2 regions of the Streptomyces sp. NPDC048353 genome follow, and region 2 is predicted to be linked to the other one. Evidence: riboswitches for the same ligand, from Rfam matches in the RefSeq annotation. Region 2 holds a riboswitch; the other holds the start of a gene.
The links. Region 2 has a riboswitch for ZMP and ZTP ahead of ACZ6RC_RS23065 (bifunctional 5,10-methylenetetrahydrofolate dehydrogenase/5,10-methenyltetrahydrofolate cyclohydrolase). Riboswitches for the same ligand answer to the same signal wherever they lie in the genome.
Positions count from the first base shown of each region.

Region 1: it holds a riboswitch for ZMP and ZTP, as region 2 does, so the genes downstream of both, ACZ6RC_RS07920 (serine hydroxymethyltransferase) here and ACZ6RC_RS23065 (bifunctional 5,10-methylenetetrahydrofolate dehydrogenase/5,10-methenyltetrahydrofolate cyclohydrolase) in region 2, are expected to answer to the same signal.

Region 1 covers NZ_JBVJGU010000002.1:545,558-557,024, forward strand. The annotation lists gene ACZ6RC_RS07880 (bifunctional methylenetetrahydrofolate dehydrogenase/methenyltetrahydrofolate cyclohydrolase) at 1-243, shown strand, start outside; gene ACZ6RC_RS07885 (DUF3017 domain-containing protein) at 246-1,172, shown strand; gene ACZ6RC_RS07890 (malate dehydrogenase) at 1,583-2,572, shown strand; gene ACZ6RC_RS07895 (carboxymuconolactone decarboxylase family protein) at 2,705-3,220, opposite strand; gene pdxR (MocR-like pyridoxine biosynthesis transcription factor PdxR) at 3,267-4,691, shown strand; gene ACZ6RC_RS07905 (hypothetical protein) at 4,794-5,072, shown strand; gene ACZ6RC_RS07910 (glutathionylspermidine synthase family protein) at 5,082-6,266, shown strand; gene rocD (ornithine--oxo-acid transaminase) at 6,423-7,628, opposite strand; ZMP/ZTP riboswitch at 7,735-7,824, shown strand; gene ACZ6RC_RS07920 (serine hydroxymethyltransferase) at 7,899-9,167, shown strand; gene trpS (tryptophan--tRNA ligase) at 9,395-10,408, shown strand; gene ACZ6RC_RS07930 (2'-5' RNA ligase family protein) at 10,503-11,093, shown strand; gene ACZ6RC_RS07935 (decaprenylphospho-beta-D-erythro-pentofuranosid-2-ulose 2-reductase) at 11,139-11,467, opposite strand, start outside.
Region 2 covers NZ_JBVJGU010000006.1:249,299-260,765, reverse strand. The annotation lists gene ACZ6RC_RS23100 (LLM class flavin-dependent oxidoreductase) at 1-606, shown strand, start outside; gene ACZ6RC_RS23095 (TauD/TfdA dioxygenase family protein) at 668-1,570, opposite strand; gene ACZ6RC_RS23090 (LLM class flavin-dependent oxidoreductase) at 1,652-2,989, opposite strand; gene ACZ6RC_RS23085 (ABC transporter permease) at 3,055-4,194, opposite strand; gene ACZ6RC_RS23080 (ABC transporter ATP-binding protein) at 4,191-5,018, opposite strand; gene ACZ6RC_RS23075 (ABC transporter substrate-binding protein) at 5,025-6,095, opposite strand; gene ACZ6RC_RS23070 (putative leader peptide) at 6,446-6,574, opposite strand; ZMP/ZTP riboswitch at 6,711-6,816, shown strand; gene ACZ6RC_RS23065 (bifunctional 5,10-methylenetetrahydrofolate dehydrogenase/5,10-methenyltetrahydrofolate cyclohydrolase) at 6,889-7,719, shown strand; gene ACZ6RC_RS23060 (hypothetical protein) at 7,980-8,741, shown strand; gene map (type I methionyl aminopeptidase) at 8,863-9,660, shown strand; gene ACZ6RC_RS23050 (macrolide family glycosyltransferase) at 9,878-11,047, opposite strand; gene ACZ6RC_RS23045 (CatB-related O-acetyltransferase) at 11,134-11,467, opposite strand, start outside.

The sequences.
Region 1 (11,467 bases), on a different contig from region 2:
ATCGTCGCGGCGGCCGGCGTGGGGCACCTCATCAAGCCGGAGGACGTGAAGCCGGGCGCGGCCGTGCTCGACGTCGGCGTCTCGCGCGACGGCGAGGGCAAGATCGTCGGCGACGTGGACCCGGGCGTGGCCGAGGTCGCCGGCTGGATCTCCCCGAACCCGGGCGGCGTGGGCCCGATGACCCGGGCGCAGCTCCTGGTCAACGTCGTCGAGGCCGCCGAGCGCGCGGCCGCGGCCCTCTGACGATGACCGCCGCCCGCACACCCGCCCCGGACGGGCCCCCGGCCTCGGCCCGGGACGAGGCCCCGGACAGGCCCGAGGCCCCGCCCGCGGGCCGGGCCCCCGCAGCCGACGGCCCGGCCACGGCTGCCGCCGGCAGCGAGAAGCCGGCCGGACCCGCTGGCGGCGAGAAGCCGGCCGCCCCCGAGGCGCAGGAGACGGCCGGACCCGCCGAGGGCACGAAGACGCCCGGACCCGAGGCGCAGGAGGCGGCCGGACCCGCAGGCCCCGAAGCGGCCGAGACCGAGGGCACGGAGACGCCCGCCACCGAGGCGGCGGAGCCGGCCGGACCCGCCGAGGGCACGAAGACGTCCGGACCCGAGGCGACGGAGCCGGCCGGACCCGCAGGCCCCGAAGCGGCCGAGACCGAGGGCGCCGCCGGCGCCACGGCCGGGGGCGGCGACCAGACCACCGCCGGCGACGAGACCACCGCCGGCGCCGAGACCACCGCCGGCGCCGAGACCACCGCCGGCGCCGAGGGGACCGCCGCCGGAGGCAGGACGCGGCGGCCGCCCGCCATGACCACCGACACCGCCCGGCCCGAGGGCGGCGGGCGGGCCGCGCCCGGGGACGCCCCCGCGCCGGCCCGTCAGTGGCCGCTGCTCACGGTCCTCGGTGTCGCCGCGCTCGGCCTGCTCGTCGTCGGGACCGAGCTGTTCCCGCAGTCGTCCCGCATCGGCACCATCCTCGTCGGCGCCGCCCTGCTCACGGGCGCCGCCCTCCGCCGCGCGCTGCCCTCCGTCGGCATGCTGGCCGTCCGCTCCCGGTTCACCGACATGGTCACGTACGGCCTGATGGGCACCCTCATCGTGCTGCTGGCGCTCATGGTGCAGCCGGGCCCCTGGCTGAAGATCCCGTTCCTGGAGGACATCCTCCATCTGACGATCACCTAGGCCCCAGGCCCCACGGCCCGGACCACCGGTACGACAGACGACGGCGCCCGTCCTCTCCCCCGAGGGAGGACGGGCGCCGTCTGTGATCAAGGGTCATGTACGTGCCAAGGGTGCTTCAAGAGCAGCCCGGGCCCTGTGGCACGGAGGTGACCATTCCGGTACGTCCGGCACGCGAACCGGATCGGCTCGTGAACCGGAGCGCCCGTGGGCCGGGTGTCCGCGCGGCCCCGGCGGGCCGACACGACCGGGTGGCAGTGAGCCGGACCACAAGGGGTCGGGGATTGACCGGGGCCCGGGTCGGATAGCCTGACCGCTGGATATCTCTTCACGTCGAGACACCGATCGATCAAGAGAGGTATCCGACACCAGGGGCAGGGACCCCCACCGCCAGCTGTCTTACGGAGATCGCCATGACCCGCACTCCCGTGAATGTCACCGTGACCGGCGCGGCCGGCCAGATCGGCTACGCGCTGCTCTTCCGCATCGCCTCCGGCCACCTGCTCGGCGCGGACGTGCCGGTCAAGCTGCGCCTCCTCGAGATCCCGCAGGGCGTCAAGGCCGCCGAGGGCACCGCCATGGAGCTCGACGACTGCGCCTTCCCGCTGCTCAAGGGCATCGACATCTTCGACGAGCCGAACCAGGGCTTCGAGGGTGCCAACGTGGCCCTCCTCGTCGGCGCCCGCCCCCGCACCAAGGGCATGGAGCGCGGCGACCTGCTCGCGGCCAACGGCGGCATCTTCAAGCCGCAGGGCAAGGCCATCAACGACCACGCCGCGGACGACATCAAGGTCCTCGTCGTCGGCAACCCGGCCAACACCAACGCCCTGATCGCCCAGGCGGCGGCCCCGGACGTCCCGGCCGAGCGCTTCACCGCGATGACCCGCCTGGACCACAACCGCGCGCTCTCGCAGCTGGCGGCGAAGACCGGCGCCTCCGTCGAGGACATCAAGCGCCTCACCATCTGGGGCAACCACTCGGCGACCCAGTACCCGGACATCTTCCACGCGGAGATCGCCGGCAAGAACGCCGCCGAGGTCGTCGCCGACGAGCAGTGGCTGGCCGACACCTTCATCCCGACCGTCGCCAAGCGCGGCGCCGCGATCATCGAGGCCCGTGGCGCCTCCTCGGCCGCCTCGGCCGCCAACGCCGCCATCGACCACGTCCACACCTGGGTCAACGGCACCGCCGCGGGCGACTGGACCTCCATGGGCATCCCGTCGGACGGCTCGTACGGCGTGCCGGAGGGCCTCATCTCCTCCTTCCCCGTCACCTGCAAGGACGGGAAGTACGAGATCGTCCAGGGCCTGGACATCAACGAGTTCTCCCGCACCCGCATCGACGCCTCGGTCCAGGAGCTGGCCGAGGAGCGCGACGCGGTGCGCGAGCTGGGCCTCATCTGAGTCCACGCACCTCGCACCACCACGGCGCCCCCGGCCCTCACGGCCGGGGGCGCCGTGCCGTTCCCGCTCACGCCCCGGCCCGCCCGCGCCCGCCCCTCAGGGCCACGGGTCACGTCCCGTACGGTGCGCGGCTCACTTCCCGTACTGGCCGGGCGTGTAGTGGCCCGGCGTCATCCGGGTGGCGACGCCGATGCGGTTCCAGGCGTTGATGACGGCGATCGCGGCGATGACCCGGGCGAGTTCGGTCTCGTCGAACCGCTCCGCCGCCCGCGCGTACACCTCGTCGGAGACGAAGCCGTCGGTGAGGACGGTGACGGCCTCGGTCAGCGCCAGCGCGGCGAGTTCGCGCTCGGTGTAGAAGTGGCGCGACTCCTCCCAGGCGGACAGCTGGACGATCCGCTCGACCGACTCGCCCGCCGCGAGCGCGTCCTTGGCGTGCATGTCGACGCAGAACGCGCAGTGGTTGATCTGCGAGGCGCGGATCTTGATCAGATGGAAGAGGGTGGGGTCCAGCCCCTGCGCGGCGGCCGCGTCGAGCCGGACCATCGCCCGGTGGAACTCCGGGACCCGCTCGGCGAGCGAGAGCCGGGGCGCGTGCTCGTGGGCGTACTCGGTCTGCGCGGAGTCGTGTGTCATCGAGGTCGTCATACCGTCACCGTACGAGCGGGGTGGCCGGGGAGTATGGTCCATTTCCATGGCGGAAGACCGGGCCACTTTCGGTGCCGACCTGCATCTGGAACTCCGTGGCGGCACGCTGCGCACGGGGCTGATGGACGCCCTGCGGGAGGCGATCCGCAGCGGCAGACTGGAGGCGGGCGTACGGCTCCCCTCGTCGCGTGCGCTCGCCGTCGACCTCGGGGTGGCCCGCAACACCGTCGCCGACGCCTACGCCGAACTGGTCGCCGAGGGCTGGCTCACGGCCCGGCAGGGCTCCGGGACGAGGGTGGCCCGGCGGTCCGTCCCCCGCCGCCCGCCCGCCCCCGGCGCTCGCCCCGGCGCCGCCCGGACGCCCGCCGTCCGGCCGCCCACCGCCCGGCCGACGTACAGCCTGAAGCCCGGCGTGCCCGATCTCGCCTCCTTCCCCCGCGCCGAGTGGCTCAAGGCCTCCCGGCGGGCCCTGACGGCCGCGCCGAACGAGGCGTTCGGCTACGGCGACCCGCGCGGGCGGATCGAGCTGCGGACGGTGCTCGCCGAGTACCTCGCCCGGGCCCGCGGGGTGTACGCCCGGCCCGAGCGGATCGTCGTCTGCTCCGGGTTCGTGCACGGCCTGATGCTCATGGGGCAGGTGCTGCGCGCCCGGCAGGTGCGGGCCGTCGCGGTCGAGTCGTACGGACTCGACGTGCACGGGGACCTGCTGACCGGCGCGGGACTGCGGCTCCCGGCGCTCCCGTTCGACGAACGGGGCACCAGGACCGAGGAGCTGGCGGCGATGAAGGACGTCGGCGCGGTCCTGCTGACCGCCGCCCACCAGTTCCCGCTCGGCGGGGCGCTCACGCCCGACCGGCGCGCCGCCGTCGTCGACTGGGCGCGGGCCTCGGGCGGGCTCGTCCTGGAGGACGACTACGACGGCGAGTTCCGCTACGACCGCCAGCCCGTCGGCGCGCTCCAGGGCCTCGACCCCGAGCGGGTGGTCTACCTGGGCACGTCGAGCAAGTCCCTCGCCCCCGGCCTGCGCCTGGCGTGGATGGTGCTGCCGGAGGGCCTGGTCGACGAGGTGGTGGCCGCCAAGGGGGCCGTCGACTGGGTGTCCAGCTCGCTGGAGCAGCTGACGTTCGCGGAGTTCCTGGCCTCCGGGGCGTACGACCGGCACGTCAGGGCCATGCGGCTGCGCTACCGCCGGCGCCGCGACCAGCTGGTGGAGGCGGTGGCCGCGCACTCCCCGGCCACGCGGGTGAGCGGCATCGCGGCCGGCCTTCACGCGGTCCTCGAACTCCCCCCGGGCTCCGAGCCCGACGTCCTGCGCTCGGCCGCCTGGCAGGGCCTCGCCCTGCTGGGCGTCGACCGCTTCCGCCACCCCGAGGTCACCCCGACCCTGGACGGCCTGGTCGTCGGCTACGCGACCCCGCCGGACAGCGCCTGGGCGGGCGCGCTGGCCGCGCTCTCCCGGGTGCTTCCCTAGGGGGCCTAGGGGGATGCCGTAAGGGGTGGGCGGAGCCGGTGTGGAGGGTTTCGGACGCGGGCCTAGACTGTGCGGTCGCGACAGGCGACGGGGAGGACGGACATGCGCAGGCTGAGGTCGAGCACGGTGGTGCTCGGCGGTATGGGGGTGCTCGCGGCGACGATCACCTCCTGTGGATCGGAACCGGACAAGCGGTGCGTGGACCCGCTGACCCGGGAGAAGCTGCCCAGCTACGAGTGCGACGGAGGCAGCGGCGGCACCACCCGCGGCACGTACTACTACGGCGGCAGCGTCAGCAGCGGCAAGGTCAGCGGCGGCAGCTTCGACAAGACCGCCGTCGACTCCGGCGGCTTCGGCTGCTCCGGCTCGGGCGGCGGCTGACCCGGCCCCATGGAACGGCACACCATCGAACCCCGGCCGGACTGGCAGCGGACCGTGGAGGAGCAGGGGCTCGTCTACCCCCTGACCCGCTACCCCGACGGCTCCCTGCGCCCCTACTGGGACGAGAGCGCGTACTACTCCTTCACCCTGCCCGAGGTCGAGGCCCTGGAGGAGGTCGTCGAGGAGCTGCACGCCATGTGCCTGGCGGCGGCGGCCCACATCGTCGAGAAGAACCGTTTCGCCGATCTGGGGATGACCGACCCGCGCCTGATCGCCCTCGTCGCGGAGTCCTGGCGCCGCCGCGCCGAACTCCCCTCCCTCTACGGCCGTTTCGACCTGCGCTACGACGGCACGGGCCCGGCGAAGATGCTGGAGTACAACGCCGACACCCCCACCTCCCTCGTGGAGGCGGCGAGCCCGCAGTGGTTCTGGATGGAGGAGCGCTTCCCCGGCGCCGACCAGTGGAACTCCCTCCACGAGCGGCTCGTCGACGCCTGGAAGCGGCAGGCGTCCCTGCTGCCGCCCGGCAGCCCGGTGCACTTCGTCCACTCCGACGGGGACGAACTGGGCGAGGACCTGATGACGGTCGCGTACCTGCGCGAGACCGCCCAGCAGGCGGGGCTCGATACCGAGGCCCTGTCCGTCGAACGTATCGGCTGGGACCGGCTGTCGGGCCGCTTCGTCGACGACCGGCTCCGCTTCATCCGCAGCTGCTTCAAGCTCTACCCGTGGGAGTGGCTGACCACCGACCGCTTCGGCCCCTACGTCCTCGACACCCTCGACAACGGCGGCGGCACGGGCAGCACCTGCTGGATCGAGCCCGCCTGGAAGATGCTGCTGTCCAACAAGGCGCTGCTCGCGGTCCTGTGGGAGCTGTACCCGGGGCACCCGAACCTGCTGCCGGCGTATCTCGACGGACCCCGCGAACTGGCCGCGGACGGCGGCTACGTCGCCAAGCCGCTCCTCGGCCGGGAGGGCGCGGGCGTCACGATCCACGAGCCCGGCGCCCCGCCCGCCGTCCGCGAGGACCCCTGCTGCTACCAGGGACTCGCCGCGCTGCCCGACTTCGACGGCAACCGGGTCGTGCTCGGCGCGTGGGTCGTCGAGGACGAGGCGGCGGGGCTCGGCATCCGCGAGTCGGCGGGCCTGGTGACGGACGAGTACGCCCGCTTCCTGCCGCACGTCATCCTCTGACCCGTCCGACGCACCCGCCACCGGAGCCGTACGACCGCAGCCGTACGACTTTGCCGGTCACCGGAGCCGTCCGACCCTGCCGCTCACCGGAGTCGTACGGCACCCGCTCCCGGCGGATGCCGTACGACGCTCCGGCTCCGGGCCGCTCGGCTCGGCTCAGCCCGACAGGACCGCCCGCAGCTGCTCCAGACCCCAGTCCAGGTCCTCCTTGCCGATCACCAGCGGCGGAGCGATCCGGATCGTCGAACCGTGCGTGTCCTTCACCAGCACCCCCCGCTCCAGCAGCTTCTCCGAGATCTCCCGGCCCGTGCCCAGGGACGGATGGACGTCCACCCCCGCCCACAGCCCGCGCCCGCGCACCGCGTCCACCGCGCCGCCGCCCACCAGCAGCCCCAGCTCGGCGTGGAGGTGCTCGCCCAGCTCGGCCGCGCGCTGCTGGTACTCGCCCGTCCGCAGCATCGCCACCACCTCCAGGGCCACCGCGCACGCCAGCGGATTGCCGCCGAACGTCGAGCCGTGCTCACCCGGCCGGAACACCCCGAGCACCGAACGGTCCGCCACCACCGCCGAGACCGGGACGACACCGCCGCCGAGCGCCTTGCCCAGGAGGTACACGTCCGGCACCACGTCCTCGTGCTCGCAGGCGAACGTCCGCCCCGTCCTGCCGAGCCCCGACTGGATCTCGTCCACGATGAACAGCACGTTCCGCGAGCGGGTCAACTCCCGCACCCCGCGCAGATATCCGGCCGGCGGGACCAGCACCCCCGCCTCGCCCTGGATCGGCTCCAGGAGCACCGCGACGGTGTGGGCGGTGACCGCCGCCTCCATCGCCGTCAGATCCCCGTACGGCACGATCTCGAACCCGGGGGTGTACGGGCCGTAGTGGTCCCGCGCCTCGTGGTCCGTGGAGAAGCTGACGATCGTCGTCGTACGGCCGTGGAAGTTGTTCGCCGCGACCACGATCTTCGCGTGCCCGTCCGGCACGCCCTTCACCTCGTACCCCCACTTCCGCGCGGTCTTCACGGCCGTCTCGACCGCCTCCGCGCCCGTGTTCATCGGCAGGACCATCTCCTTGCCGCACAGCTCCGCGAGGCCCGCGCAGAACTCCGCGAACCGGTCGTGGTGGAACGCCCGTGACGTGAGCGTCACCCGCTCCAGCTGGGCCCGCGCGGCGTCGATCAGCCGGCGGTTGCCGTGCCCGAAGTTGAGCGCCGAGTATCCGGCGAGCATGTCGAGATAGCGGCGTCCCTCCACATCGGTCATCCACGCGCCGTCCGCCGAGGCGATGACGACGGGCAGGGGGTGGTAGTTGTGTGCGCTGTGCGCCTCCGCGGAAGCGATCGCGTCTTGCGTCCTCGACACGGGGTCTCCGTTCGTCCTGCGGCCCGGGGGTGGGTGTGCCCCTTTCTTATCGTCGCTCGGATGCCGGACGAGGAAACCTGCCCGACGGCGCGCCCGCTACGCTCGGGGCACGCGCGGCGACTGGCGTACGGGGAAGCGACCCCGGTGGATCCGCGCGCGGCAGACACACGAGGTGCCGCCCGCCTGGGCACCACGGGAACCGACCCTTCCCGTGTGGCGCCGCGCGTCGCCGCGGCGCCCCGGGACCGCCGAACGCCCCGGAGGAACGCCGTGAACGCACACTCCCCGCACCCCGCCCTCGCCGCCGCCGACCCCGAACTCGCCGCGCTCGTCGGCGCCGAGGAGCGCCTGCAGGCCGAGACCCTGCGGCTCATCCCCAGCGAGAACTACGTCTCCCCGGCCGTGCTCGAGGCCTCGGGCACCGTCCTGCAGAACAAGTACAGCGAGGGCTACCCCGGCCGCCGCTACTACGAGGGCCAGCAGAACATCGACCCCGTCGAGACCCTGGCCGTCGAGCGCGCCAAGGCCCTCTTCGGCGCCGACCACGCCAACGTCCAGCCCTACTCCGGCTCCCCGGCCAACCTCGCCGTCCACCTCGCCTTCGCCGCGCCCGGCGACACCGTCATGGGCATGGCCCTGCCGATGGGCGGCCACCTCACCCACGGGTGGGGCGTCTCCGCGACCGGGAAGTGGTTCCGGGGCGTGCAGTACGGCGTACGCCGGGACACCGGGCTCGTCGACTTCGACGAGGTCCGGGAGCTCGCCCTCAAGGAGCGCCCCAAGCTGATCTTCTGCGGCGGCACGGCGCTGCCCCGCACCATCGACTTCGCCGCCTTCGGCGAGATCGCCCGCGAGGCCGGCGCGGTGCTCGTCGCCGACGTCGCCCACATCGCGGGGCTCATCGCGGGCGGCGCGCACCCCTCTCCGGTGCCGCACGTCGACGTGGTCTCCACGACCACCCACAAGACGCTGCGCGGCCCGCGCGGCGCCATGCTGCTGTCCCGCGAGGAGCACGCCAAGGCCCTCGACAAGGCGGTCTTCCCCGGCCTCCAGGGCGGCCCGCACAACCAGACCACCGCCGCCATCGCCGTCGCCCTGCGCGAGGCCGCCCGGCCGTCCTTCCGCGACTACGCGCACGCGGTCGTCGCGAACGCCGGGGCCCTCGCCGACGCGCTGCTCGCCCGCGGCTTCGACCTGGTCTCCGGGGGCACCGACAACCACCTGATCCTGATGGACCTGACCTCCCGGGACGTCCCCGGCAAGATCGCCGCCAAGGCCCTCGACCGGGCCGGGATCGTCGTCAACCACAACACCGTTCCCTACGACCCCAGGAAGCCCTTCGACCCCTCCGGCATCCGGATCGGCACCCCCTCGCTCACCTCCCGGGGCCTCGGCACGGAGCACATGGCGCGGGTCGCCGCCTGGATCGACCGCGGGGTCGCGGCGGCCGGCTCCGGTGACGAGGACGCCCTGCGCGCGATCCGTGCCGAGGTCGCCGAACTGATGGCCGCCCACCCGGCCCCCGGCCTCCCGGTCTGACCCACGGACGCCGGGACCGGCGGGGGACTCGGCGCGAGCCCCTCCTCGGCCCCGGCGCCCGCCCCGCGGCCCCCGCCCGTCCGCCCCGGCGCCCGCCCCGTGCCACCCCTCCGACGGCCCCGGACCGGTGCCTGTGGCCAACGTCTCATCGGCCGCGATCGGCCTCCTCCCGCCTTCCGCGCTCCGGTAGTCCGGGATCGCCTCCGACACCTGAGAGAATGTGGGACATGGCCTCTGTTCCTCCCCGTGTGCTCTCCGGAATCCAGCCCACCGCAGGCTCGTTCCACCTCGGCAACTACCTCGGTGCGGTTCGTCAGTGGGTCGCGCTGCAGGAGACCCACGACGCCTTCTACATGGTGGTGGACCTGCACGCGATCACGGTCCCGCAGGACCCCGCCGAGCTCCGCGCGAACACCCGGCTCGCCGCCGCCCAGCTCCTGGCCGCCGGGCTCGACCCCGAGCGCTGCACGCTCTTCGTCCAGAGCCACGTCCCCGAGCACGCCCAGCTCGGCTGGGTCATGAACTGCCTCACCGGCTTCGGCGAGGCCTCCCGCATGACCCAGTTCAAGGACAAGTCCGCCAAGCAGGGCGCCGACCGGGCCACCGTCGGCCTCTTCACGTACCCGATCCTCCAGGTCGCCGACATCCTGCTCTACCAGGCCCACCAGGTCCCGGTCGGCGAGGACCAGCGCCAGCACATCGAGCTGACCCGCGACCTCGCGGAGCGCTTCAACGGCCGGTTCGGCGAGACGTTCACGATCCCGGCGCCGTACATCCTCAAGGAGACGGCGAAGATCTACGACCTGCAGGACCCGGCGATCAAGATGAGCAAGTCGGCGTCGACGCCGAAGGGCCTGATCAACCTCCTCGACGACCCGAAGACCACGGCGAAGAAGGTCAAGAGCGCGGTCACCGACACCGACACGGTGATCCGCTTCGACCCCGAGAACAAGCCCGGCGTCTCCAACCTCCTCACCATCCTCTCCACCCTCACCGGTACGCCGGTGCCGGAGCTGGAACAGGGGTACGAGGGCAAGATGTACGGCGCGCTGAAGACCGACCTCGCCGAGGTCATGGTGGACTTCGTCACGCCGTTCAGGACCCGGACGCAGGAATACCTGGACGACCCGGAGACGCTGGACTCCATCCTGGCCAAGGGCGCGGAGAAGGCCCGCGCGGTCGCCGCCGAGACCCTGGCCCGCACCTATGAGCGGATGGGCTTCCTGCCCGCGAAGCACTGACCGAGGACCCGGTCCGAGGACCCTGGCCACAGAGGTGGTGCAGGCCGCACACTGGCGGCTGCACCATCGTCACGGACGATTGAGGAGAGACGACGTGGGGACCGTAACGCTCGGCGTTTCGATCGCGGTCCCGGAGCCCTTCGGCAGCCTGCTCCAAGAGCTGCGCGCGGGCTTCGGGGATTCCGCCGCGCACGGCATCCCGACGCACGTCACCCTCCTCCCGCCGACCGAGGTGGACCCCGCCCGGCTCCCCGCCATCGAGGCCCACCTCACCGAGGTCGCCGCCGGGGTCCGCCCCTTCCCGATGCGGCTCGGCGGGACGGGCACGTTCCGCCCGCTGTCGCCGGTGGTCTACGTCCAGCTCGCCGAGGGCGTCTCGGCCTGCACCTGGCTCCAGCAGCGCGTCCGGGACGCCTCCGGCCCGCTCGTACGCGAGCTGCAGTTCCCGTACCACCCTCACGTCACCGTCGCGCACGGCATCTCCGAAGAGGCGATGGACCGGGCCTACGCCGAGCTGGCCGACTTCGAGGCGGCGTGGACCTGCTCCTCCTTCGCGCTCTACGAACAGGGCGCGGACGGCGTGTGGCGCAAGCTGTACGAGTACGGCTTCGGCGGCGGACGCCCCGCCTCCGCCGTCCCGGCCCAGGGCTCCCCGGTCGACACCCCGACCCCGGCCGCCGGCTGACGCCACCCGCCCGGGGCCCACGGGCCCGGACCCGTCCGGTCTCCTTCAGACCGGCAGCCGCCGGAAGAGCGCCCTCGGCGCGTGCCGCAGGGCCGACATCACCACCCGCAGCGCCCCCGGCACCCAGACCGTCTCCGAGCGGCGCCGCAGCCCCAGCTCGATCGCCGTGGCGACCGCCTCCGGGGTCGTCGCCAGCGGCGCCTCCTCGCGTCCCGCCGTCATCTTCGAGCGGACGAACCCGGGACGTACGACCATCACGTGCACCCCGGTCCCGTACAGCGCGTCCCCGAGTCCCTGCGCGAACGCGTCGAGACCGGCCTTGGACGAGCCGTAGATGAAGTTGGCGCGCCGGGCGCGCTCGCCCGCCACCGAGG
Region 2 (11,467 bases):
TTCCGCGCGCCACTGAAGGACGTCACGACCGTTCCCCGCCCCTACGGCGGCCGGCCGCCGCGCGTCTGGCACGGCTCGGCCACCAGCCTCGACTCGCCCGAACTCGCCGCCGAGCACGGCGATCCGCTCTTCAGCGCCAACGCCATCCAGCCCCGCCGGGCGTACGCCCGCCTCATCGACCACTACCGGGAGCGGTTCGAGGCGCACGGGCACGATCCGCGCACCGCCTACGTCGGCGCCGGTTCGGGCGGGCTCTTCATCGCGGACACGACCCAGGAGGCCGTCGCCCGCTTCAAGGACTACTACGAAGCGCGGGTCCGGCAGACGTACGATCCGAGGCTCGAGGGCAGGCCCGGATACAACACGCCGTTCCGCACCGTCGAGGAGGCCGTCGCCGACGGCCCGCACCTCATCGGCAGCCCGCAGCAGATCATCGACAAGATCCTCGGCTTCCACCAGGCCTACCGCCACGACCTGCAGTCGGTCACCGTCGACGGTTCGGGGCTGGCCCTGCCGGAACAGATCGAGCAACTGCGCCGCTTCGCCGACGAGATCGCCCCGGTCGTACGCAAAGAGGCCCCGACCACCCTGTGGCAGGAGCCCTGAGGGGCGGCGCGCACACCGTCGCCGGGCGGGGCGCGGAGCCCCGCCCGGCGACGGTGTTCTCTCAGGCCGCGGCGGGCGTGTAGTGGGAGGCGTCGTCGCCCTCCAGGACCCGGCTGCGCTCGCCGTCGACGCCGACGGGGACATCACCGGCGACCGTCACCCGGTGCAGCAGACGGGGCAGGTCGCCGTAGTCGTCCGGGGCGTAGTGCTGGGTGATGCGGTTGTCGAAGAGGACGACGTCGCCGGGCGCCCACACCACCCGCACGATGTTCTCCGGACGGGTGACGTACGACTGGAAGATGCGCAGCAGGTCGCGGGAGTCCGACGGGCCGAGACCGACGATGCTCTGCGCGAAGCCGCCGATGAAGAGACCGCGCTCCCCGGTCTCGGGGTGGACACGGACGACCGGATGGGCGGTGCGGTACTTCCGGGACACGAACCGCTTGCGGTGCTCGGCCGCCTTCTCGCTCTTCGGCGCGGCGTAGTCGTAGTCGTTGGTGTGCACCGCCCACAGCCGGTCCGCCAGCTCGCGCAGCGGCTCGGGCAGATCGCGGTACGCGGCACCCGAGTCGGCGATCAGGGTGTTGCCGCCGTAGGGCGGGACCACGATGCCCCGCAGCGTGGACGCCTTCGGGGGCGTACGGACGAAGGTGACGTCGGTGTGCCACCGGTTGGCGCGGACGCCCTCCTCGCCGTCGACGGGCAGGATGCCCGGCTGACCGTCGACGGACGGCACGGTCGGGTGCGCGCTGGTCAGCTCGCCGAAGAGGGCGGCGAAGCGGAGCTGGCCGGCGTCGTCCAGGTTCTGGCTCCGGAAGACGAGCGCCTTGTGCTCGAGGAGTGCCGAGTCGATCTCGGCCACGACGGCGGGCGCGAGCTCGCCGGAGAGGTCCACGCCGAGGATCTCGGCGCCGATCCGGCCGCCGATCCTCCGGATGTCGAACGCGGTGCTGCTGGTGGTCATGGGTGCGGTGTCCTTTCACGGGGGCTGCGGTGGTGGGTGCGACGCAGCGGCGTTGGGGTGTGGGGGGTGGGGTCGGGTGTGCTACGCGCCGGCGGCCAGCCGGTTGGCGGGCCGCGGCAGCCCGTAGTGGTCGCGGAGGGTGCGGCCGGTGTACTCCGTACGGAACAGGCCCCGACGCTGGAGGATCGGGACGACCTGGTCGACGAAGTCGTCGAGCCCGCCCGGGAGGTGCGGCGGCATGATGTTGAAGCCGTCGGCCGCGCCTTCGGTGAACCACTCCTGCAGCTGGTCGGCGATCTGCTCGGGTGTCCCCGCGAAGACCCGGTGGCCGCGACCGCCGCCGAGCCGGGCGATGAGTGCGCGCAGTGACAGGCCGTCGCGCCGGGCCAGTTCGGCGACGAGCGTGAAGCGGCTCTTGTTGCCGTTGATGTCCCGCTCCTCGGGCAGGTCGGGCAACGGACCGTCCAGGGGCAGTCCGGTCAGGTCCGTGCCGAGCATCCCCGACAGCTGGGCGAGCCCGTACTCCGGCACCTGGAGGTCGGTCAGCTCCCGCTCCAGGGCGCGGGCCTCCGCCTCGGTGGATCCGATGACGGGGCAGATGCCGGGGAGGATCTTCAGTGCGTTCTCGTCGCGGCCGTAGCGGGCCAGCCGGCTCTTGAGGTCCTTGTAGAAGGTCTGTCCGTCGGCGAGTGTCTGCTGCGCGGTGAACACGGCCTCGGCGTACCGGGCGGCGAACTCCTTGCCGTCCTCGGACGACCCGGCCTGCACGAGCAGCGGGTGGCCCTGCGGGGAGCGCGGCACGTTCAGCGGACCCCGGACACCGAAGTACGGACCGCGGTGGTCGATCTCCCGCACCTTGTCGGTGTCGGCGTAGAGGCCGCGCTCGCGGTCGAGCAGGATCGCGTCGTCCTCCCAGCTGTCCCACAGCTTGGTGGCAACCTCGACGAACTCCCGGGCCCGTTCGTAGCGCAGGCCGTGCTCGAGGTGTTCCTCCTGCCCGAAGTTGCGGGCCTCGTTCACCGTCCCGGAGGTGACGATGTTCCAGCCCGCACGGCCCCCGCTGATGTGGTCGAGGGAGGCGAACTTGCGGGCGGTGTGGAACGGTTCGTTGAAGGTGGTGGAGACGGTGGCGATCAGGCCGACGCGCTCGGTCACCGCGGCCAGCGCGGACAGCAGGGTCAGCGGCTCGAAGCCGCCGAGCGCGTTGTGGCGCACGTTGCCCCACAGCGCCAGGCCGTCCGCGAAGAAGATCGAGTCGAGTCTGCCGCGCTCGGCGGTCCGGGCGAGCTGCTGGAAGTAGGCGAGGTCGGTGACCCGCTCCGGCTGGGTCAGCGGGTGCCGCCAGGCGGCGTCGTGGTGGCCGGCGTTCATCAGGAAGGCGTTGAGGTGCAGCCGGCGGGGCGGGGGTGTGGCGGGCATGGTGGTCCTAGGCGTGAGAGGGGAGGGCGCGCGGCCCTTACGGGGCGGGATGGCGGGGCGGGCCGTCAGGCGGGCAGGCGCCAGGAGCTGAGCCGTCGCTCCACGGCCACGAGGAGTTGGTTGAAGGCCACGCCGATGGCCGAGATGGTGATGATCCCCGCGTACATCTGCGGGATCGCGAAGTTGTACTGCGACGCGTTGATCAGATAGCCGAGCCCGGCCTTGGCGCCGATCATCTCGGCCGCGACCAGCACCAGGATGGACACCGCTCCGGCCAGCCGGATGCCGGTGAAGACGACGGGCACCGAGGCGGGCAGGATCACCTTCTGGAACAGGCGCGGCGCCGACAGGTCCATCGACTTCGCCAGCCGCAGGAGCGTCGGATCGACATGGCGTACGGCGCTGATGGTGTTGAGCAGGATCGGCCAGGTGCAGGCGTAGACGACGATGGAGATCTTGGACGTCTCGCCGATCCCGAGCAGCAGGACGAAGACCGGGAGCAGGGCGAGCGCGGCGGTGTTGCGGAAGAGTTCCAGCAGCGGGCCGAGGACGTTCGCGACGGGCTTGTACCAGCCGATCAGCAGGCCGAGCGGGACGGCCACGGCCACGGCGATGCCGAAGCCGCTGAACGACCGCGTCAGGCTGGCCCCGGTGTTCTCCGCGAGCTGCCCGTCGGCGGCAAGTTGCCACCAGGCCGTGGCGATCTCGCTGAACGGCGGCAGGAAGGTGCGGTCGACCAGATCGAGGCGGGGCGCGGTCTCCCAGAGCAGGAGGAGCCCGAGGACCGCCACCGACTTGACGGCGGCGGTCCGCAGGAGGCGGACCGCGCGGCGTCCGGTGGCCCGTGCGGCAGCGGCCCCGCCGTGCGGCGCGCGGAGGGCTCCCGCCGCCGCGGCCTTCCGCGGCGTGGAGACCGCGTCCGCCGCCGCCTCGGCCACCGCTTCGGCCGTCCCGGCGGCCACGGTCGGGCCGGTGGCCACGGTCGGGCCGGTGGTCTCGGCGGTCTCGGTCGGGCCGGTTGTCCCGGCGGCCACGGTCGGGCCGGTGGTCTCGGCGGTCTCGGTCGGGCCGGTTGTCCCGGCGGCCACGGTCGGGGCGGCGGTGTCGGCGGTCTCGGTCGGGCCGGTCGCCGCGGTCGGGGCGGTGGTGTCGGTCGGGGTCACGGACTGCTCGGTGGGGGTGCGCGTACCGGTCGCGGGGCTCATACGGTGACACCTTCCTTCTCTTCCTGCTGGGCCTTGGCCACCTCGTCGTGCAGCAGGGACCAGATCTCGTGCCGGTGGCGTGCGAACTCGGGGCTGGAGCGCAGGTCGTCCGTCGCGGTGCGGGAGGTGAACTCGATCGGCACCACCTGCTTGATGCGGCCGGGCCGGGACGTCATGACCGCCACCCGGCCGCCCAGGTAGACGGCCTCCTCGATGCCGTGCGTGATGAAGACGATCGTCTTGCCGGTGCGCTCCCAGATGCGGAGCAGTTCGTCCTGGAGGGACTCCCGCGTCTGGGCGTCGAGCGCGGCGAACGGCTCGTCCATCAGCAGGACGTCGGGGTCGTACGCGAGACTGCGGGCGATCGCCACCCGCTGCCGCATCCCGCCCGACAGCTCGTGCGGGTGCCGCGACTCGAACCCGGAGAGGCCGACCAGATCGAGGAACTCCCGGGCCCGGCGGGCGCGTTCGCGCCGGGGGACCCCGGTCGCCTCCAGGCCGAACTCGACGTTCCCCTGCGCGGTGCGCCAGGGCAGCAGCGCGTACTGCTGGAAGACGATGCCGCGGTCGAGGCCGGGCCCGGTCACCGGTTCCCCGTCCAGGAGGACCCGGCCGCCGTCGGGGCGGGTGAGACCGGCGAGCAGGTCGAGGAGCGTCGACTTGCCGCAGCCGCTGGGGCCGACGACCACGACGAACTCGCCGGCCGCGATCTCCAGGTCCACGCCGTCGAGCGCGGCCAGTTCCGTGCTCCCGCCCTTGAGCGGAAAGGTCTTGCGTACGCCCTCGAAAGCGATCTTCGGCGGGGCGGCGGTGGGCTGTGTCACGGGGGATCAGCTCCTTCCCTGAGCGGCCGGGGCCGAGGTGGCGGCGGACGGCCACCGGGTGCCGGCGGCGGCGTTGAACTCGTTGGTGTACAGATCCGCGAGCTTCACGCGGCCCCGGTCGATGTCCCCGCGCTCGGCCAGCCAGTCGATCCACAGCTGGAGTTCCTTGCCGGTGATCAGCCCCGCCTTCTCGGCGACACCGAAGGACTGCCAGTACTTCAGGGGCGTGCTGTCCTCGTTGCGGCCGCGCTTCTCGACGATCTCCGTCATCCGGGCGACGACCTCGGCCCGGGGGGTGGTTCGGGACCACTCGATGGCCTTGCCCACTCCGGTGACGAACGTCCTTGCCGTGTCCGGATTCCGCTCCAGGAAGCGGTCCGTCATCACGAACGTGCCGGCGCTGAACGCCCCGAGCAGCTGGAAGTCCGTGAACAGCGGCCGTATGCCGCCCGTGGCCAGCGCCTTGTCACGCAGGATGCCGCCGAGCACGGCCACGTCGATCTGCCTCTGGCGCAGCGACTGCTCGGTGTTGACCGGGGGCACGACCAGCGGTTCGACCTTGCCCGCCTCCGCCGCGGACAGGCCGGCGCGTCGTAGGTAGATGTCGAGCATCGCCTCGGCGTGGGCGCCGAGGGTGTTCATCCCGACCTTCTTGCCCGGCAGGTCACGCGCCGAGCGGAGGGGACTGTCGGCGAGGACGTAGTAGCCGTTGTACGCGTGCTTGTCGGCGCCGTAGTAGCTGATGACGGCCTTGACGGGGCTGTTGTTCGCGGCGAGCTTGACCACGGCGCCGTTGAACGCGCCACCGAAGTCGGTCTGGCCGGTGGCCGCGGACTGGATGTCCTGCGGACCGCTGATGGTGTTGCCGACCCACTCCAGCTTCACGTCCTCCAGATAGCCGAGGTCCGCGGCCAGTTCCGGCAGGGTGACCGTGCCCGCCCACCCCTGATAACGGAGCGTCCTGGTCTGCCCCGTGGTGGAGGAACCGCCGCCCAGGGCCGTGCCGCAGCCGACGGCGGCGGCGGACAGGCCGAGAAGGGTGAGGAATTGTCGTCGGGTCGATGCGGTCGGGGCCATGGAAGGTCCTGTTCGGGATCGGAGGTGCTGAACGAAGGAATCGGCCGGGGCGCGAAAAAGGGCAGGGGAAATCGCCCGAGGTGTGCCGGTGCGGGGATAGACGAAAAACGGCAGTAAGGGGCCGACGGAATTCGGGGGAATTCAACCGTCGGAATGTCCTGTCACACGGGAGTCCGCGGGGCGCGGTGCGCGCCGTCGTTCACGAGGCGCGCACGGGTGGGACGCCTGACGCGATGCGGGCTGTTCCGGGCGGGACATGAGCTATGACGGAGTACGGACGTGCGGTCCCGCGAGCGTTCACCTGCCCGGTCGGGCCGGGGCATGGGAGGAGAGGAAAGGGGCCGCGGGGTCTATCGACAGGCGGCACAGATGGCGCTGGCCTGGCGTCGCAGATCGACGTGCAGGCGCGCTACGAAATCCTCGGACTGGCTCACAAGCAGGATCCTGGCAGCAGGCCCGTTCCCCGTCAATGTACGCATTGTTACGTCTCACCTTGCGCATTCCCGGGGCGGACGTGCGGAGAGGCGAGGGGCCCTGCTTCGGCGTGATGTCGAGGGGTTCGGCGGGGGGTCGAGCGCCTGGCACGGAGCCGTTCCGGGGCCCTCGCGTAGAGTGGGCGCGGGCCGTGACTGGCGCTTGAGGTGGATCACCACCGGGGAGCGGCTCCGTGGACACCGCGCACCCGCGCGGAACCGCGCTGCCGTGCGCCTGGGCGATCGACCGTGTTCTCGATGACGCCCAGGAGTGGCTTGTGTCCCGTGTCAGCGCTACCCCCAGCAGCACCGCCGCCCTCATGGACGGCACCGCGCTCGCCCGCCGTACGGTCGAGGAGACCGCCGTCCGCGCCGCCGAGATCACCCGCCGCACCGGCGTCACGCCCTGCCTCGCGACCGTCCTCGTCGGCGAGGACCCGGCCTCCGTCACCTACGTACGGATGAAGCAGAACCGCTGCGCGAAGGCCGGAATCCGCTCCCGCCACGTGGAGTTGCCCGCCTCCACCACGACGGCGGAACTGGTCGCCGCGATCACCGCGCTCTCCGAGGACCCCGAGGTCCACGGCATCCTCCTGCAGCACCCCGTCGGCCCGCACATCGACGAGCGCGCCGCCTTCGAGGCGATAGCCCCCGCGAAGGACGTCGACGGCGTCACCATGGCCTCGTTCGCGGCGATGGGCTTCGGACTGCCCGGCTTCGTCTCCTGCACGCCCGGCGGGATCATGCGGCTGCTCGACGCGTACGAGGTCGCTCTGAGCGGCAAGCGCGCCGTCGTCGTCGGCCGTTCCGCGATCCTGGGCAAGCCCGCGGGCCTGCTCCTGCTCGGCCGCGACGCCACCGTGACGTACTGCCACTCCCGTACCACCGACCTCCCCTCCGTCGTCCGCGAGGCGGACGTCCTGGTCGCCGCGGTCGGGAAGCCGAACTTCCTCAAGGGCGAGGACATCAAGCCCGGCGCGGTCGTCATCGACGCCGGCTACAACCCGGGCAACGTCGGCGACGTCGACTTCGCGTCCGCCGCCGAACGGGCCTCCCTGATCACCCCGGTCCCGGGCGGAGTGGGCCCCATGACGATCGCGGTCCTCCTCGCCCAGACGGTCGAGGCCGCCGAACGCCAGCTGGGCCTCTAGGGCGCGTCCGGAAAGTCCCGCCGGGCCCGCGACGCCGGCGGCGGGGGCGGTTCCGGCACCGTCACGCGCAAGCCCGGGCCGCGAACGCCGAGGCGCTGACGCCCTGCGACCCGCGCTGGTGGGGGATGCGTTCGATAGCACAGAGACGACGACGTGAACAGTCGTGGCGCGGGGAGTGATTGTCACGGTTCTGTACGAGACCTGCTGCAACTTGCCCGCAGAGTAGGCGAGCCGGCCGTTCTCGGGTGACCCTGGTCCGTATGGCCCCGTTCTCCGCCGACCCCTCGTCGCCCCTGCGGAACCTCTTCCTGCCGGTCCTGCTCGTCCTCGCGGTCGCCCTGGCGGCGGCCGCGCTGGTCGTGAGCCGTGACGCGGGTGGCCGAACGCCGCCGGGGGACGCGAAGGCCGGCCGGGCCGACGCGGCCGGCCGGACCGATCGGACGACGCAGGCCGGCGCGCAGGAGCCCGCCCCGCTGGGCGGGATCGCCACGCGCCGGCCCTCGCCCACCGCCCCCGCCTCGCCCTCCGCTTCCCCCGCCGCCCCCTCGGCCACGGCTTCTGCCACGGCACCGTCGTCGGCCTCGGCCCCTTCCGGGGTGTCGCCCTCCGCCTCGACGGCGACCAGGCGCCCCGAGCGCCGCCCCGACCCCGCGCCGTCCGCCCTGCCCTACGACCGGCTCCGGGCGGGTGAGTGCTTCGACTTCGACCGGTCCGCGCCCGGCACGGTCACCCGGCGCGCCTGCCATCGCCCCCACGACGCCCAGCTCGTCACCGTGCTGAGGCTGACCGGCGACCTCCTCTCGGACCGGGACGTACGGGAATCGGCGGCACGGCTCTGCCGGGAGCCGCTGCGCCGCAAGGCGGCCGACCAGCCGCTCGGCACCCGTTGGACCACCTTCGTCCAGTACCCGTACCGCACCAGCTATCTCCTCGGCTCCGACACGGTGGCCTGCAGCCTCGCCGCCCACGGCGCACGCGACACCCCGGAGCGGGACCGCAAGCTCACGGCCCCGCTCCTCTGACCGGCTGATGCGAGGAGGCGACCAGAGGGTCGATCACCCTGCCGACGGACACTCAGGCACCATTTAAATACCGGTATAGTTTTACCGGTATAGTTATTGGTTCCATGGAGAGAAGCGGCACATGATCGAGATTCTGAACCCCGCCCAGCTGGCCCGGGCGCGAGACGCGGGCGCTCTGGTCGCAGACATCCTGCACACACTGAAGGGCCGGAGCGCGGTCGGCGCGAATCTCCTGGACATCGACCGGTGGGCCAAGACCATGATCGTCGAGGCGGGGGCCTCGTCCTGCTACGTCGACTACGCGCCGTCCTTCGGGCGCGGCCCGTTCGGCCACTACATCTGCACGGCCGTCAACGATGCGGTGCTCCACGGACGCCCCTACGACTACACGCTCGCCGACGGTGACCTGCTCACACTCGACCTTGCCGTCTCCCGGCGGGGAGTCGCGGCCGATGCCGCCATCAGCTTCGTCGTCGGCGACGCGCAGCCCGCGGAGAGCATCGCGATGATCAAGGCGACCGAACGCGCACTGGCCGCGGGGATCGCCGCCGCCGGCCCCGAAGCCCGCATCGGCGACATCTCGCACGCCATCGGCACCGTCCTCGGGCAGGCCGGATACAAGATCAACACTGAATTCGGAGGGCACGGCATCGGATCGACGATGCACCAGGACCCGCACGTCGCGAACACCGGGCGACCCGGCCGCGGCTACAAACTCCGCCCCGGACTCCTGCTGGCGCTGGAGCCGTGGGTCATGGCCGACACCGCCGAACTGGTCGTCGACGCCGATGGCTGGACGCTCCGAAGCGCGACGGGCTGTCGAGCGGCACACAGCGAGCACACGATCGCCATCACCGAGGACGGGGCCGTTATCCTAACGTTGCCGACGCCGCCGACGCCGACGCAAGCGCAGGGCTGACGTCCCCGAGCTCCGGCCGGCCACCCCGCCCATGGCCCGCCGCTACCCCGCCGCTCGCCGCCCGACTTCCGGGGGATCGGGGCGTGATCGGCACATGATCGGCGCATGGCCCGGGGGCCTTTTTGATCACTTCCGCTGTGGCGGGCAGGTCAGTGGCCCACGTCCGCGGCCGGGCCGGAAGGGCCCGGAACCCTTGCTCGGCTGACTGGAGGAGCTGTCAGGGCGCGAGGTCCTCGTTGGCGGCCAGGATGTCCTCGATGAGGTCAGCAGCGCGCGAGGTGCCGCCCTCGGCCCGGGCGGCGGCCTGCAACTGCACGGATCGGTCCAGGCGTTCCGGATCTGTGACCAGGTCGTTCAGGGCCGCGCGGAGGGTCTCGGCGGTGGCGTCGGCGGTGTCCACCCGGCGGGCGACGCCGAGTTCCACGAGTCGGTCGGCGTTCATGAACTGCTCGGCACCCTGCGGCACGGCGATCATGGGAACGCCGGCGAGGAGCCCTTCGCCGCAGCCGCCCATGCCGGCATGGGTGACGAAGGCGTCGGCCCTTTCCAGGACCGCCCGCTGCGGGACCCAGGAGTGCACCTCGACGTTGGGCGGGATGGTGCCGAGTTCCTCGGGGTCGGTGTACGTGCCGATCTGGAGTACGACGTGCCAGCCGGGCAGGTCGCCGAAGGCGGCGATGCACTGGCGGTAGAACGCGGGCCGGCGCGTGTACGCCGAACCGAGCGAGATCAGCAGGACGTTGTCCGCGGCCGTCGGGCGGGTCCAGCCGTCCGTGTCCGCTCGGGTGTCGAAGCAAGGGCCGACGAAGGTCACCGTGTCGGTGTCGACTCGGTCGGCGTGCGGCTGCATCGCTCGCGGGATCAGGGCGAGGGCACGGGCGGGTGGGCCGGAGAACGTGCCCACGTCCGTGGTGCTCGCCCCGCACCCGGCGAGCCACCGCGCGAACCTGTCCCGGTACGCGTCGGCGCCCGGCAGCTTCCGCAGCTGCGCCGCGACTTCCTCCTGGTAGCCGTCCCAGCTGACGAATGTCGGGGACAGCTGCACGAGGGTACGGCCCTGCGCCTCGGCGAGGGCGCGCGCGGCATAGGCGCCGATGTCGTAGAGGTACAGGTCGGCCGGATCGTCGTCGTAGGCGGCTCGTAGTTGGGGGAGCGCTTGGACGGCGTTGTCCAGGAAGAGGCTTGCCGCGGCGATGGGATCGGCAGGCCAGTCGTTGTCCGCGACGGGCAGCGTGGAGGTGCACGGCACCAGCTCCGCGCCGGCGGACTCGATCCGGTCGGCCACGAACGGGTCGTTGGCGTAGGTGACCCGGTGCCCGCGGGCCACCAGCTCGCGGATGAGCGCGAGGCTGGGCAAAACATGGCTGACGATGGGGATGCCGACCATCGCGATGTGGGCGGGGCGAGAAGACACGGGCGATCACTCGTTTCTGGCACGGGACCGGTGCCGGGCGGTGTGGCGAGGACGCGGTGTCAGGCCTGATCGATCCCCGCGGCGGCCTCCTCCATCTCGGCGACGGTGCCGGACATGATCGTCCGTACGTGCCTGGTGATGTGCCGCAACGGCCAGTCCCACCACGCCACGGCGAGGAGCCGGGCGATGTCCGCGGCGTCGTAGCGGGTGCGGATGAGCCGGGCCGGGTTGCCGCCGACGATGCCGTAGTCGGGGACGTCGCCGGTGACCACCGCTCCGGCGGCGACGATCGCGCCGTGACCGATGCGTACACCGGGCATGACCGTGGCGCCGTGGCCGAACCACACGTCGTTGCCGACGACCGTGTCGCCCCGGCTGGGCAGACCGGTGATC